4 regions of the Streptomyces sp. NPDC059866 genome follow, and region 2 is predicted to be linked to each of the others. Evidence: riboswitches for the same ligand, from Rfam matches in the RefSeq annotation. Region 2 holds a riboswitch; each other region holds the start of a gene.
The links. Region 2 has a riboswitch for cyclic di-AMP ahead of ACFV7R_RS38970 (peptidoglycan DD-metalloendopeptidase family protein). Riboswitches for the same ligand answer to the same signal wherever they lie in the genome.
Positions count from the first base shown of each region.

Region 1: it holds a riboswitch for cyclic di-AMP, as region 2 does, so the genes downstream of both, ACFV7R_RS10990 (transglycosylase family protein) here and ACFV7R_RS38970 (peptidoglycan DD-metalloendopeptidase family protein) in region 2, are expected to answer to the same signal.
Region 3: it holds a riboswitch for cyclic di-AMP, as region 2 does, so the genes downstream of both, ACFV7R_RS18185 (M23 family metallopeptidase) here and ACFV7R_RS38970 (peptidoglycan DD-metalloendopeptidase family protein) in region 2, are expected to answer to the same signal.
Region 4: it holds a riboswitch for cyclic di-AMP, as region 2 does, so the genes downstream of both, ACFV7R_RS22450 (M23 family metallopeptidase) here and ACFV7R_RS38970 (peptidoglycan DD-metalloendopeptidase family protein) in region 2, are expected to answer to the same signal.

Region 1 is NZ_JBHWJT010000006.1:107,987-111,187, reverse strand. It holds gene ACFV7R_RS11000 (cytochrome P450) at 1-139, shown strand, start outside; gene ACFV7R_RS10995 (transglycosylase family protein) at 336-1,325, shown strand; cyclic di-AMP (ydaO/yuaA leader) riboswitch at 1,508-1,676, shown strand; gene ACFV7R_RS10990 (transglycosylase family protein) at 1,681-2,376, shown strand; gene eno (phosphopyruvate hydratase) at 2,713-3,201, shown strand, end outside.
Region 2 is NZ_JBHWJT010000038.1:52,849-56,049, reverse strand. It holds gene ACFV7R_RS38975 (alpha-galactosidase) at 1-996, shown strand, start outside; cyclic di-AMP (ydaO/yuaA leader) riboswitch at 1,304-1,461, shown strand; gene ACFV7R_RS38970 (peptidoglycan DD-metalloendopeptidase family protein) at 1,466-2,458, shown strand; gene ACFV7R_RS38965 (SGNH/GDSL hydrolase family protein) at 2,671-3,201, shown strand, end outside.
Region 3 is NZ_JBHWJT010000010.1:263,509-266,709, reverse strand. It holds gene ACFV7R_RS18190 (PrsW family intramembrane metalloprotease) at 1-729, shown strand, start outside; gene ACFV7R_RS18185 (M23 family metallopeptidase) at 853-1,899, opposite strand; cyclic di-AMP (ydaO/yuaA leader) riboswitch at 1,911-2,068, opposite strand; gene ACFV7R_RS18180 (PP2C family protein-serine/threonine phosphatase) at 2,261-3,201, opposite strand, start outside.
Region 4 is NZ_JBHWJT010000014.1:116,136-119,336, forward strand. It holds gene ACFV7R_RS22445 (M16 family metallopeptidase) at 1-1,203, shown strand, start outside; cyclic di-AMP (ydaO/yuaA leader) riboswitch at 1,407-1,571, shown strand; gene ACFV7R_RS22450 (M23 family metallopeptidase) at 1,585-2,349, shown strand; gene ACFV7R_RS22455 (GntR family transcriptional regulator) at 2,538-3,201, shown strand, end outside.

The sequences.
Region 1 (3,201 bases), on a different contig from region 2:
GCAGACCGCGCTCGCGACCCTCCTCACCCGCCTCCCGGACCTCCGACTGGCCGTGGACCCGAGCGAGTTGCGCTGGCGCGGCGGCCTCATCATGCGCGGACTGCGCACGCTGCCCGTGGAGTTCACGCCCATTTCGTAAGGCAACTCCCCGGATTCGACCGGAACCCTCCACTCCGGCACCGAAAACGTGACACGACCTCAACTCTGTGATCTTCACGTGATCTGCGCGGCATTAACTTGTGACAAGTGATCGACTGCCGATACGTTCACCCATCAGCGCGACGTCGAACACCAGTCGCCGCGCCGGTCACTGCTGTCTCGTGAAAGGTCCCCGCATGCTCTCCGGGAACGGTCGTCACCGTCGCCCCCGCCAGGTTCCGGCCCTCGTGGTCGCGGCCGGCGTGACCGGGTCCGCCATCGCCATCCCACTCCTCGGCGCCACCGGCGCGAGCGCGGCCAGCGGCACGACGTGGGACCGGGTGGCGGAGTGCGAGAGCGGCGGCTCCTGGAGCGCCAACGCGGGCGACGGGTACTACGGAGGGCTGCAGTTGTCCCAGGAGGACTGGGAGCGGTACGGCGGCCTCGCGTACGCGGCCAGCGCCGACCAGGCCAGTCGTTCGCAGCAGATAGCCGTCGCCGAGAAGGTGCTCGCGGACCAGGGCGTGGGCGCGTGGGGCACCTGCGGGCTCACCTCCGGTCTCAACGCCGACAAGGGGTCGGCCGATGTGGACACGGGTGTGGCCGGTGACACCTCGTCGGACACTTCCGAGAGCCTGCGTAACTCGCTCGGCTTGTCCGGTTCCTCCAGCTCGTCCGGTTCGTCTGATTCGGCAGGATCTTCGCCTGAATCCACCGCGCCGTCCCCGTCGTCTGACTCGTCATCGAATGCGACGGACGGTTCCGCGAGCCCGACGCCCACCGACTCCACCTCGGGCAACTCTCAGGAATCCGACAGCTCGCCCACAGTCACCCCGAAGGGCACGGAATCGGACAACTCTGGGCAGAGTGAAGGTGATTCCGGTCTGATCGACACCGGGACGGGCAGGCATCGCGGCGACAGCGCCGACGAGGACGCCGCCGACGCTCGTACGGCCGATTCCTCGGGCCGTCACGCCTCGCGCGACAGCGCCTCCGCCCGCGATGCCGCCGACGGGTCGTACACCGTGCGCGAGGGGGACAGCCTCTGGGGCATCGCCGACTCCCTTGGCGTCCAAGGGGGGTGGCCCGTGCTCTATGCGGACAACGAGGAGACCGTCGGCGCCGACCCCAACCACATCATCCCCGGTCAGACGCTGGATGTCGGGGTCGAACCGGGCGAAAAGTAGCGGGAGTTCACGTCACACTTCGCGCCTAATGTCCGGTTTGGTGAAAGTGTGGGATGAGTCTCAGAGGCCCTGATCCTCTTTGAAATTCCGCCAATCGCGTGTCTACGGTCATGACCGCTCGCCAACGCGAGCCCCGGCTGCCGCAACGCCGAATCCTGCCAGCGGCCGTTCGGGAACAGTCGTCGCGTCAAGCGCCGTAGGCAGGAGCGGGGGACCCAAGGTAAGCGCCGCACCGGACAGTTGAGCCGGTACGGCTTGGGGTGAAGTCACGCCTCCCCACAGGGGCGTGGCCGGGCAACTCAACCGGCCCGAACCCGACAGCTCACCTCGCAGGCGTCGGTGAGGGGATCTCTCCATGCTGTTTTCCAGCAAGGGCAAGCACCGTCGTCCGTCCAAGGCCGCTCGCGCCATAGCCGTCGTCGGCGTCACCGGCGCCGCCGCCGTCGCCGCCCCGCTGATGGCGGCCGGCAGCGCCTCCGCCGCCACCGCCTCCGAGTGGGACGCCGTCGCCCAGTGCGAGTCGGGCGGCAACTGGTCCATCAACACCGGCAACGGCTACTACGGCGGTCTGCAGTTCTCCGCCTCCACCTGGGCCGCGTACGGCGGCACGCAGTACGCCGCCACGGCCGACCAGGCCACCAAGGCGCAGCAGATCCAGATCGCCGAGAAGGTGCTCGCGGGTCAGGGCAAGGGTGCCTGGCCGCACTGCGGCACGGGCCTGTCGAACGCCACGTACACCGGCGGTGGCGCGAGCGACTCCTCCTCGGAGGGCTCCTCGCAGAGCAGCACCGAGACCACCACCCGCTCGACCGAGCAGCAGCCGGCCTCCCGTTCGCAGGAGCGCCCGGCGCAGAAGACCGTCACCGCCCCGACCGGTGAGAAGGTCGCGAAGGGTGACGGCGAGTACAAGGTCGTCACCGGCGACACGCTCAGCACCATCGCCGAGAAGCACGATGTCGAGGGCGGCTGGGAGAAGCTGTTCCAGCTGAACAAGGACATCGTCGAGGACGCCGACCTCATCTACCCCGGTCAGCAGCTGCACCTGAAGTAATCCGGGTCCACCCGGGTCGGCAGCTTCACCTGACCTGAAGCGATCCGGGCTTCGCAGACCCCCGTGAGGGTCCCCCCGTCCCCGCGGGCCCCCGCCCCGGCGCGTGTTCCCCCGTACGCGCCGGGGCGGGGCTTTTGTGTCACCGCTCGTGCCCTCGTTCTTCGCTCGGGCCCTCATTCTTGAGGAACCGTCTTTGTTCCATTCGGAAACAATTTACGATCGGTTCCGTCCACGGGGCGGGCGACCGGCTGGCCGATCCCACGGAGCCGGTTAGGCTCGTCTCGCAGAGCCGCTGCGGTCCTGCTAAACCGCGTCACATCCACGAAGGAGATGCTCGTGCCGTCCATCGACGTCGTCGTAGCCCGGGAAATCCTGGACTCCCGAGGCAACCCCACGGTCGAGGTCGAGGTCGGCCTCGACGACGGCAGCACGGGTCGTGCCGCCGTTCCGTCCGGCGCCTCCACGGGCGCCTTCGAGGCCATCGAGCTCCGCGACGGCGACCCCAACCGCTACCAGGGCAAGGGCGTCGAGAAGGCCGTCCTGGCCGTCATCGAGCAGATCGGCCCTGAGCTGGTCGGCTACGACGCCACCGAGCAGCGCCTGATCGACCAGGCGATGTTCGACCTGGACGCCACCGACAACAAGGGCTCCCTCGGCGCCAACGCCATCCTCGGCGTCTCGCTCGCCGTCGCGCACGCCGCCTCCGAGGCCAGCGACCTGCCGCTCTTCCGCTACCTGGGCGGCCCGAACGCGCACCTGCTGCCGGTGCCGATGATGAACATCCTGAACGGCGGCTCGCACGCCGACTCCAACGTGGACATCCAG
Region 2 (3,201 bases):
GGGCTCAAGCCGCTCGCCGACGACGTGCACGCCCTCGGGATGCAGTTCGGGATCTGGGTCGAGCCCGAGATGGTCAACCCGGACAGCGAGCTGTACCGCGCCCATCCGGACTGGGTGCAGTTCCAACCGGGGCGAAAGCGGACAGAACTTCGTAATCAGCTCGTACTGAACCTCGCGCGGGAGGATGTGCAGGACTACCTCTGGGAGCAGCTGCACGGGCTCCTGTCCAGCGCCCCGATCGACTACGTCAAGTGGGACTTCAACCGTTGCTTCACCGATGCCGGCTGGCCCGGCGAGCCGTATCCGCAGCGGCTGTGGGTCGACCATGTGCGCGCCGTGTACGCCCTGGTGGACCGGCTGCGGGCGGCCCACCCCGGTGTCGCCTTCGAGTCCTGCTCGGGCGGCGGCGGTCGCATCGACCTCGGTGTGATGAGCCGTACCGACCAGGTGTGGACCTCCGACAACACCGATCCGCTCGACCGGCTCGCCATCCAGGACGGCTTCAGTCAGATTCATCCCGCGCGCGTGATGGCCGCCTGGGTCACCGACAGCCCCAACGCCCAGCTCAACGGCCGGGTCAGCTCGTTGCGCTTCCGCTTCGTCAGCGCCATGGCCGGGGTGCTCGGCGTCGGGGGTGACCTCACCCGGTGGACCGACGAGGAGCTCGCGGAGGCCCGGGACTGGGTGGCGCTCTACAAGGAGATCCGGCCACTCGTGCAGCGCGGGGACCTCCACCGGCTGCGGCCGCCACGGGGCGGGCTGAGCGCCGTCCAGTACGTACGCGGCGACGAGGCCGTCGTGCTCGCCTGGCTTCAGGCGCAGAGCTACGGGGAGCCCGTCCCGGCGCTGCGGCTGCGTGGCCTCGACCCCACCGCATCGTACGAATGCCGCGAAACGGGCGAAGTGCACCGGGGTGCCGTACTGCTGCACCACGGACTGCGCACCGGGCTGCGGGGTGACCTCGATGCGACGGTTCTCCGACTGCGCCGCATCTGACTCTTCTGTCCGAATTAACCTCTTCATTCCAAGTCGCTCGGGAATAAAGGAACCTGGAGCGACGTCACGTGAGCAGCGTCATATCCGTGACCGTGCGTCGCCCGTCATGTCCACGTAATCCAAGCGCTTTTCAAGGGCATTTGCGGAACATGACGGTTTCGGAATCCACGGAGGGTGACGGTGAATTCGGTGAACTGATCAAGAAGTGGGTGTTCGTGCGGAACCTCTTGCTTGTCCCATTGCGTCTTGGTCGCTTACGTTCCACACCGATCCGGGCGGACGCCTAATCCTGCCGCCGCCCGGTGCCCGCGCAAACCCACCCGTGTACGGCAGGAGCGGGGGACCCACAGGTACAAATGCCTGTTCCGGTCTCCGGAACGGCTAGGGGTACAGCCGCGCTTCGGCGCGGCCGGGCATCTCCAGTCCGCACCCGACAGCTCACCTCGCAGGCGCCGGAGAGGAATTCGCCATGCCCGCGAAGGGTAAGCACCGCCGTCCGAAGACCCAGCGTTTCACCCGTTCCATCGCCATTGCCGGAACCGGTGGCGCCGCACTCGCCCTCCCGCTGATGGGGGCCGCCGGCGCCCATGCCGCCACTGCGCAGTCCGCTCCGGAAAACGCCGTTCAGTCGGTCGCCGCAGAGAAGGCCACCGCCCAGAAGAAGGCCGCCGAAAAGAAGTCCGCCGCCAAGAACGCCGGTGTGAGGACCTATTCGGTGAAGATCGGCGACTATCTTGCGAAGATCGCCGAGGGGCAGAACGTCAGCGGTGGCTGGCAGAAGCTCTACCAGGACAACCGTGAGGTCGTCGGCGACAACCCGTCGCTGATCCACCCCGGCCTGAAGCTCACGATCGGCAAGAAGGCCGCGGCGGGCACGGACGAGCCGTCGTCCGCTTCGTCCCCTTCCTCGTCGGAGTCGTCGGAGGCGTCCGAGGCCTCGAAGTCGTCGAACTCGACGGAGTCCTCGGCGAAGCCGTCCGATCAGTCGTCGTCCGCCGAGTCCTCCGCGTCGAACACGTCGACGGCCACCCAGACCTCCGCCGGCACCTCCAGCGGTTACTCCTCCCCCGTTGAGGGCGTCGCCGTCGGCACCGCCTACAAGGTGGCGGGCAGCATGTGGTCCAGCGGCTACCACACCGGCGTCGACTTCGCCACGCCGACGGGCACCCCGCTCAAGGCCGTCGGCGCAGGCACGGTCGTCTCCGCGGGCTGGGCCGGTGCGTACGGCAACCAGGTCGTCCTCAAGCTGGCCGACGGCTACTACGCCCAGTACGCCCACCTGTCCTCGCTGTCCGTCTCCGCCGGCCAGACCGTGACCGCGGGCCAGCAGGTCGGCTTCTCGGGCTCGACCGGCAACTCGACCGGTCCGCACCTGCACTTCGAGATCCGCACCACGCCGAACTACGGCTCGGACGTGGACCCGGTCGCGTACCTCCGCTCGCACGGCGTCTCCGTCGGCTGACGCACGCGCTCTCACGCCACCGAAGGCCGGACCCCGATCCCCGGGTCCGGCCTTCGGTGTGCGCGGACGGAGCGGTTATTCCACAGTTGACCAACCTTTTGGCAGTGGCTTATCTCACCGCCCGTCAACCTCTTCCTACGGTCGCGTAGGTCACATTCGACGCGGAATCATGTCCCGACGTGGCAGACGATTCGAAGAATGACAGCAGATCAGTGATCGGGTCGTACGTGGCGGTGGGGGACAGCTTCACCGAGGGCGTAGGCGACCCCGGCCCCGACGGGGCGTTCGTCGGCTGGGCCGACCGCTTCGCCGTACTGCTCGCGGACCGCCGAGCCGAGGGCGACTTCCAGTACACGAACCTCGCCGTACGCGGAAAACTGCTCGACCAGATCGTGGCGGACCAGCTTCCGCGGGCCGTCGAACGCGCGCCGGACCTGGTCTCGTTCTGCGCCGGCGGCAACGACATCCTCCGGCCCGGCACCGACCCGGACGACGTCGCCGAGCGCTTCGAGCGGGCGATCGCCGCGCTGACGGCCGTCGCGGGCACGGTGATGGTGACGACCGGCTTCGACACCCGGGGCGTACCCCTGCTGAAGCACCTGCGCGGCAAGATCGCCACCTACAACGGGCATGTGCGGGCCATCGCCGACCGGTACGGCTGTCCGGTGCTCGACCTGTGGTCCCTCAAGTCCGTTCAGGACCGCAGGGCCTGGGACGACGACCGGCTGCACCTCTCGCCCGAG
Region 3 (3,201 bases), on a different contig from region 2:
ATCGCCTCCGTCACGGCGGCGACCTTCTTCGTCCGCGTCATCATGTCCCCGTTCGCGCACCCCCTCTTCACCGTCCTCACGGGCATCGGCTTCGGCATCGCGGCGCTCTCCGGGCAGCGCCAGCATCTGCGGCGCGTACTGATGCCGCTGTCCGGGCTGCTGCTCGCGATGGGCATGCACGCGCTCTGGAACGGCTCGGCGACCTTCGGCAACTTCGGGTTCTTCGCGGTGTACGGCGGGTTCATGGTGCCCGCGTTCGGGCTGCTGACCTGGCTGGTGATCTGGACCCGGCAGCGGGAGCTGCGGACCGTGCGCGAGGAACTCCCGGCCTATGTCGCCGCCGGCTGGCTGACACCGGCCATACCGTTCGCGCTGGGCTCGATGCGGGCGCGCCGGCTGGCCAGGGAGTACGCCGGGCACCACCTGGGGAAGCCGGCCGCGCGGGCGGTGGCGCAGTACGAGGCGTACGCGACCTCGCTGGCGTTCCTACGGCATCGCGGGCGCCGGGGCCGGGCCGGCGCGGACTTCGTCCTACGGGAAGGCGAACTGCTGCGGGAGCTGTGGAGCCGACGGGAGGTGGCGCGGCCGGCGCTGGAGTATGCGGCGCGGGTGACGGCTCCGCCGGTACCGGTGGCTGTGCCGCCCTGGCCGATGGCGGCGCCGTATCCCGCATACCAGCCGTATCCCCCGTACCAACGGCATCCCGCGTACAACCCGTACCAGTCGTAGGGGCGCGCCGGGCGATCGGCGCCGTGAGGTCCCGGCAACAGCCGTTCCGCACACACCGCGAACCGGCAGCCCTGACGTCGGGGGGGTGCCGTCAGGACCGCCGGGGTTCGAAAGGAGCGGATGTCAGGGGTTGAGGCCCTTGCTCTGCAGCCAGGCCAGCGGGTCGATGCCGCTGCCCGCGCCGTCGGGGTGCACCTCCAGGTGCAGGTGAGCCCCGGTGACGTTGCCCGTGGCGCCCACGCGCCCGATGACCTCGCCCGTGGTGACCTTCTGGCCGACGCTGACGTTGATGGAGGACTGGTGGGCGTACCAGACCTCGGTGCCGTCATCGAGGGTGAGGACGGTCTTGTAGCCGTACGACCCGTTCCAGCCGGCCTCGGTGATCGTGCCGCTGTGCACGGCCTTGAGCGGCGTGCCCGTCGGCGCGGCGAAGTCGAGGCCGGTGTGGTAGCCGGAGGACCACAGGGCACCGGCCTGACCGAAGCTCGAGGTGATGGTGTACGAGGAGGTGGGCAGCGCGTACTGCTTGGCCAGCTGGGCGAGGCGCTCGGCCTCGGCCTTCTGGCGGGCCTCCTCCTCGGCCTTCGCCTTCTCGGCGGCGGCCTTGGCCTCGGCCTCCTGCTCGGCCTTGGCGGCGGCTTCGGCGGCGGCCTTCTCGGCGGCGACCTTGGCAGCGGTGGCGGCCTTGGTGTCGACCTGGTCCTGCTGCTGCTCGGCCTGGGCGATGATGCGGGTGCGCAGCGCCTCACCGGCGTCGGTGGTGCCCTGGGCGGTGTCCGCGGTGGTCATGCCGAGGCTGCTGAGCGGAGCGGTGGCGGTCTCGCCGGAGGTGTCGGAGTCGTCGGAGTCGTCGGAGATGAGCCCGCCCACGGACGGCAGGTCGGGCATCGAGATCGACACCGGCGGCTTGCCGGTCTGCGCGCTGGCCATGCCGCCCGCGCCGACCGCGGCTATGACGCCGACGCCGAGAACCGTGGAGCTGCGGGCGAGTCCACCGCCGCGCTGCTTGGAGACGCGATGCCGGCCGCGTACGGGGCGGAGGGACTCCGCGGTGGGGTTCCACTCCTCCCAGGGACCCTCGTCGGTGCGCTGCCCGCCGTAGACGACGGTGTCGCCGGAGCGCTGGGCCGGCACGAAGGGGGCTTCTGGGGCAGGCCGGTTGGACGCCACGTAGGCGTACTCCTTTCCTTCCTTCTCGCCTACCGGGTTAGCTGACGGGTTCGGAGCAGGAAGGTCTCCTACGCGCGTAAATCAGCCGTGTTGCCACGGCGACCTACCCGCGATTCACCCCAAGTTGGTGGTTCCCCGGTTCCCTTGCAGGATTCGGCGCGTGCGCACGGAGCCGACTCTTGTGACGGCTGGGACGACCGCGCTGCGTTATCGGACGTTAATAGAAGCGGGGCATGAATTCCAAGCGGTTCCACTTGATCTTTAACGATTTCCGGCCGGACGTACAGGGTCATGAATGGCGAAAATCGGGCGAGTTGACCGCGACTCAGGGGTGTCACAGTTTCTGACTGTGTGTCAGTTGTTATGCGGAGGGCGTTCGTCCGGTCACGTCTGGTGACGGTCGTCGTACGGCGAGCAGAGCCATGTCGTCGGTCATCCCGCCCCCGGAGTGCCGGCGCACTTCTTCGGCCAGGGTGCTGAGCAGTTCGCCCGGTCCGCGGAAGGTGCGGCCCGCCAGCCGCGCCGCGGGGTCGTAGAACCTGCCGTGCGCGTCGCGGGCCTCGGACAGGCCGTCGGTGTGCAGCAACAGCATCGCCCCGTCCGGAAAACGGGACTCCTCCACACGGGCCGGCCAGGCGCCCAGATCGCCCATGCCGAGCGGCAGCGCGGGTTCGCGGGCGGGCAGCGGACGTACGGTGCCGTCGGCACACAGCAGCAGCGGCGGCGGATGACCGCGGTTGAGGATCCGTACGACCCCGTCACCGGGCGGCAGCTCGGCGAGTACGGCGGTGGCGAACCCCTCGGTGGCCTCGACGCCGTCGCGCCGCGCGGCCTCGCGCGTCAGCGCCCGCTCCAGCCGCTCGGCGACCCCCTGAAGCGTCGCCTCCTGCTCGGCGGCCTCCCGGAACGCCCCGATGACCACGGCGACGGTCCCCACCGCGCCCATCCCCTTGCCCCGTACGTCGCCCACGACGAGCCGTACACCGTGCGGGCTGTCCTGCACCGCGTACAGGTCGCCGCCGATGAAGGCGTCCGCCTGGGCCGCCTCGTAGCGTGCCGCGATGTCGAAGCCGCCGATCCGCCCGAGGGGTTCGGGCAGCACCGCGCGTTGGGCCGCCTCGGCGATCTTCCACGCCGAGTCGAGCCGGGCGTGGCTGCGGCGTACCAGCACATTGATGAGCACGGCCAGCACGGCGACCGTCGCCACGGTGACGAGCTCGGTGAGCGCGTCGACGCGCGACACCGTGCCGTACCGGATGTGCAGCCCGAGCACGACGGCGACGGACGCGATGCCGGTGAGGA
Region 4 (3,201 bases), on a different contig from region 2:
ACCGGCCTCGACGGCGTCGCCACGATCATGGCGCGGGCCTTCTCCGAGGGCACCGACAAGCACTCCGCCGAGGAGTTCGCCGCCGAGCTGGAGCGCTGCGGCGCCACCCTCGACTCGCACGCCGACCACCCCGGCGTCCGCCTGAGCCTGGAGGTCCCCGCCTCCCGTCTGGCCAAGGCCCTCGGCCTGCTCGCCGACGCCCTCAGGGCGCCCGCATTCGCCGACAGCGAGGTCGAGCGGCTGGTGCGCAACCGTCTCGACGAGATCCCGCACGAGCTGGCCAACCCGTCCCGCCGTGCCGCCAAGGAGCTCTCCAAGGAGCTGTTCCCGGCGGCCTCACGCATGTCGCGGCCGCGTCAGGGCACCGAGGAGACGGTCGCCGCCATCGACTCCGCGGCCGTACGCGCCTTCTACGAGAAGCATGTCCGGCCCGCCACGGCCACCGCGGTCGTCGTCGGCGACCTCACCGGCCTGGACCTCGACGCGCTGCTCGGCGACACCCTGGGCGCCTGGACCGGTTCCCCGGCCCAGCCGCGCCCCGTGCCGCCGGTGACCGCCGATGACACCGGCCGGGTCGTCATCGTGGACCGTCCCGGCGCCGTGCAGACCCAGCTGCTGATCGGCCGCGTCGGCTCCGACCGGCACGACCGCGTGTGGCCTGCCCAGGTGCTCGGCACGTACTGCCTGGGCGGCACCCTCACCTCCCGCCTGGACCGTGTCCTGCGCGAGGAGAAGGGCTACACCTACGGCGTGCGCGCGTTCGGCCAGGTGCTGCGCTCGGCGCCGGACGGCAGCGGCGCCGCGATGCTCGCCATCAGCGGCTCCGTCGACACACCGAACACCGGTCCCGCACTGCAGGACCTCTGGACGGTGCTGCGCACGCTCGCCGAGCAGGGTCTGACCGATCCCGAGCGGGACGTCGCCGTGCAGAACCTCGTCGGGGTGGCGCCGCTCAAGTACGAGACCGCGGCGGCCGTCGCGAGCACGCTGGCCGACCAGGTCGAGCAGCACCTGCCCGACGACTACCAGGCGACGCTGTACCAGCAGCTCGCCGCGACGGGCACCGTCGAGGCCACCGCGGCGGTCGTCAACGCCTTCCCGGTGGACCGTCTCGTGACCGTCCTCGTCGGCGATGCGGCGCAGATCAAGGAGCCTGTCGCGGCCCTCGGAATCGGCGAAGTCACCGTCGTCACGGCCGAGTAGAAGGCCTGACAGCGGCACGCCCGCGCAGGGGCCCTGGTGACGGAAGAGTCACCAGGGCCCCTTTATGTCCCAATTGGGGGAGAGGTTGCCTGTCTGACCTGTGGCATGCGCTACAAAAGCCGTGTTCCGTTTGGGGATTGAAAGATGCCCCGTTTAGCGTCTTCCGGGCTGTCCGTCAGGCAGTGCGCCGCGTCCGCGGCACCGGACAGTCATCGCCGAGTCCCCGAACGGCGCGAGCCAGGGGAGCCGGGGACCCAACCATGCAGTCCCTGGGGTGAATCGGACGCCCGCGCGCAGCGAGGGAGTCCGTAGGAGACCTTCCTGCTCCGAACCCGTCAGCTAACCCGGTAGGCGAGAAGGAAGGAAAGGACCAGCCACTTCATGGCGTTCACCCGCGCCACCGGGAAGCACCGTCGTCCCAGCCGGATGCAGCGCACCACCGCCCGCGCCGCGGGCGTCGCCGCGCTCACCACCACCGGCGTCGTCGGCACCCTGGCCGCCCCCGCCCTCGCCGCCGAGCCGGCGCTCGAGCAGACCGGCCTCCTGCCGGTCGTCACCATCGGCGACTCGGTCGCCGACCAGATCGACGCCCAGGCGGCCGCCCAGCAGCAGGCCGCCGAGGAGGCCGCCGCCCAGAAGGCGGCCGAAGCGGCCGCCGAGAAGCGCGCGGAGGAGCGGGCCAAGGAGGCGCGCGAGGCCAAGGAGCGGGCCGCCCGCGAGGCCGAGCGCAAGCGCCTCAACACCTTTGTGCTGCCCATCACCGGCTCCTACGTCTCCACCGGCTACCAGTCCGGCGGCTCCCTGTGGTCCTCCGGCAGCCACACCGGTGTCGACTTCCACGCCGCGAGCGGCACGCCCGTCAACGCGGTCGGTTCCGGCACCGTCGTCGAGGCCGGCTGGGGCGGGGCGTACGGCAATCAAGTCGTGATCAAGATGAACGACGGTACGTACACCCAGTACGGCCACCTGTCGTCCATCGCCGTCTCGGTCGGCCAGACGGTCACCCCGGGGCAGCAGATCGCCCTCTCCGGCGCCACCGGCAACGTCACCGGAGCGCACCTGCACTTCGAGGCCCGTACGACCGCCGAGTACGGCTCGGACATCGACCCCCTGGCCTACCTCCGCTCGCACGGTGTGAACGTCTGACGACAGGCGGCTATGCTGCCCGAAGCCCTGGCTCCCGGAGCCGGGGCTTTCGGCGTTTCAGGGGTCTGTTTGTCCAAAAAATATCCATGGATTCCGGCCCGCCATCGGAAATTCCGGCTCTTTGCAATAGAGTCACTGAACACACGTCAATCGTCGACGTTTCACGGGGATTAAGACGGAGGTCGGGCATGCGTATTCCGGCGCACTCGGTGTGCACGGCGATCCGGGACGACATCGTCGCGGGTGTCTACGAGCGTGGCGGCCGGCTCACCGAGGAACTCCTCGCGCGCCGCTACGGCGTCTCGCGCGTCCCCGTCCGGGAGGCCCTGCGCACCCTGGAGGCGGAGGGCTTCGTGGTGACCCGGCGGCACGCGGGCGCGTGCGTCGCGGAGCCCACCGAGCAGGAGGCCTCCGACCTGCTGGAGATGCGCATGCTGCTGGAGCCGCTCGGCGCCGCCCGGGCCGCCCAGCGGCGCACCGAGGCCCATCTGAAGGTCCTGCGCGGTCTCGTCCGGCTGGGCCAGGAGCGGGCGAGGAGGGGCAACAGCGAGGATCTGCGCTCGCTGGGCGGCTGGTTCCACGAGACGCTCGCCCAGGCCTCCGGGAGCCCCGCGCTGATCGCCATGCTGACCCAGTTGCGACACAAGATCGCCTGGATGTACGCCGTGGAGGCGCCGGCCAGCCCCGCGGAGTCCTGGACGGAGCACGGCGCGATCGTGGACGCCGTGGCGCGCGGCGACGGCGAGCGCGCGCGGGCCGTCACGGCGCTGCACACCGAGCGCGCGACCGCCGCGCACCGGCTCCGGTTCGTCGGCGGCCAGGATCGCGCCGACCGTGTGAGGACTTCGCAAC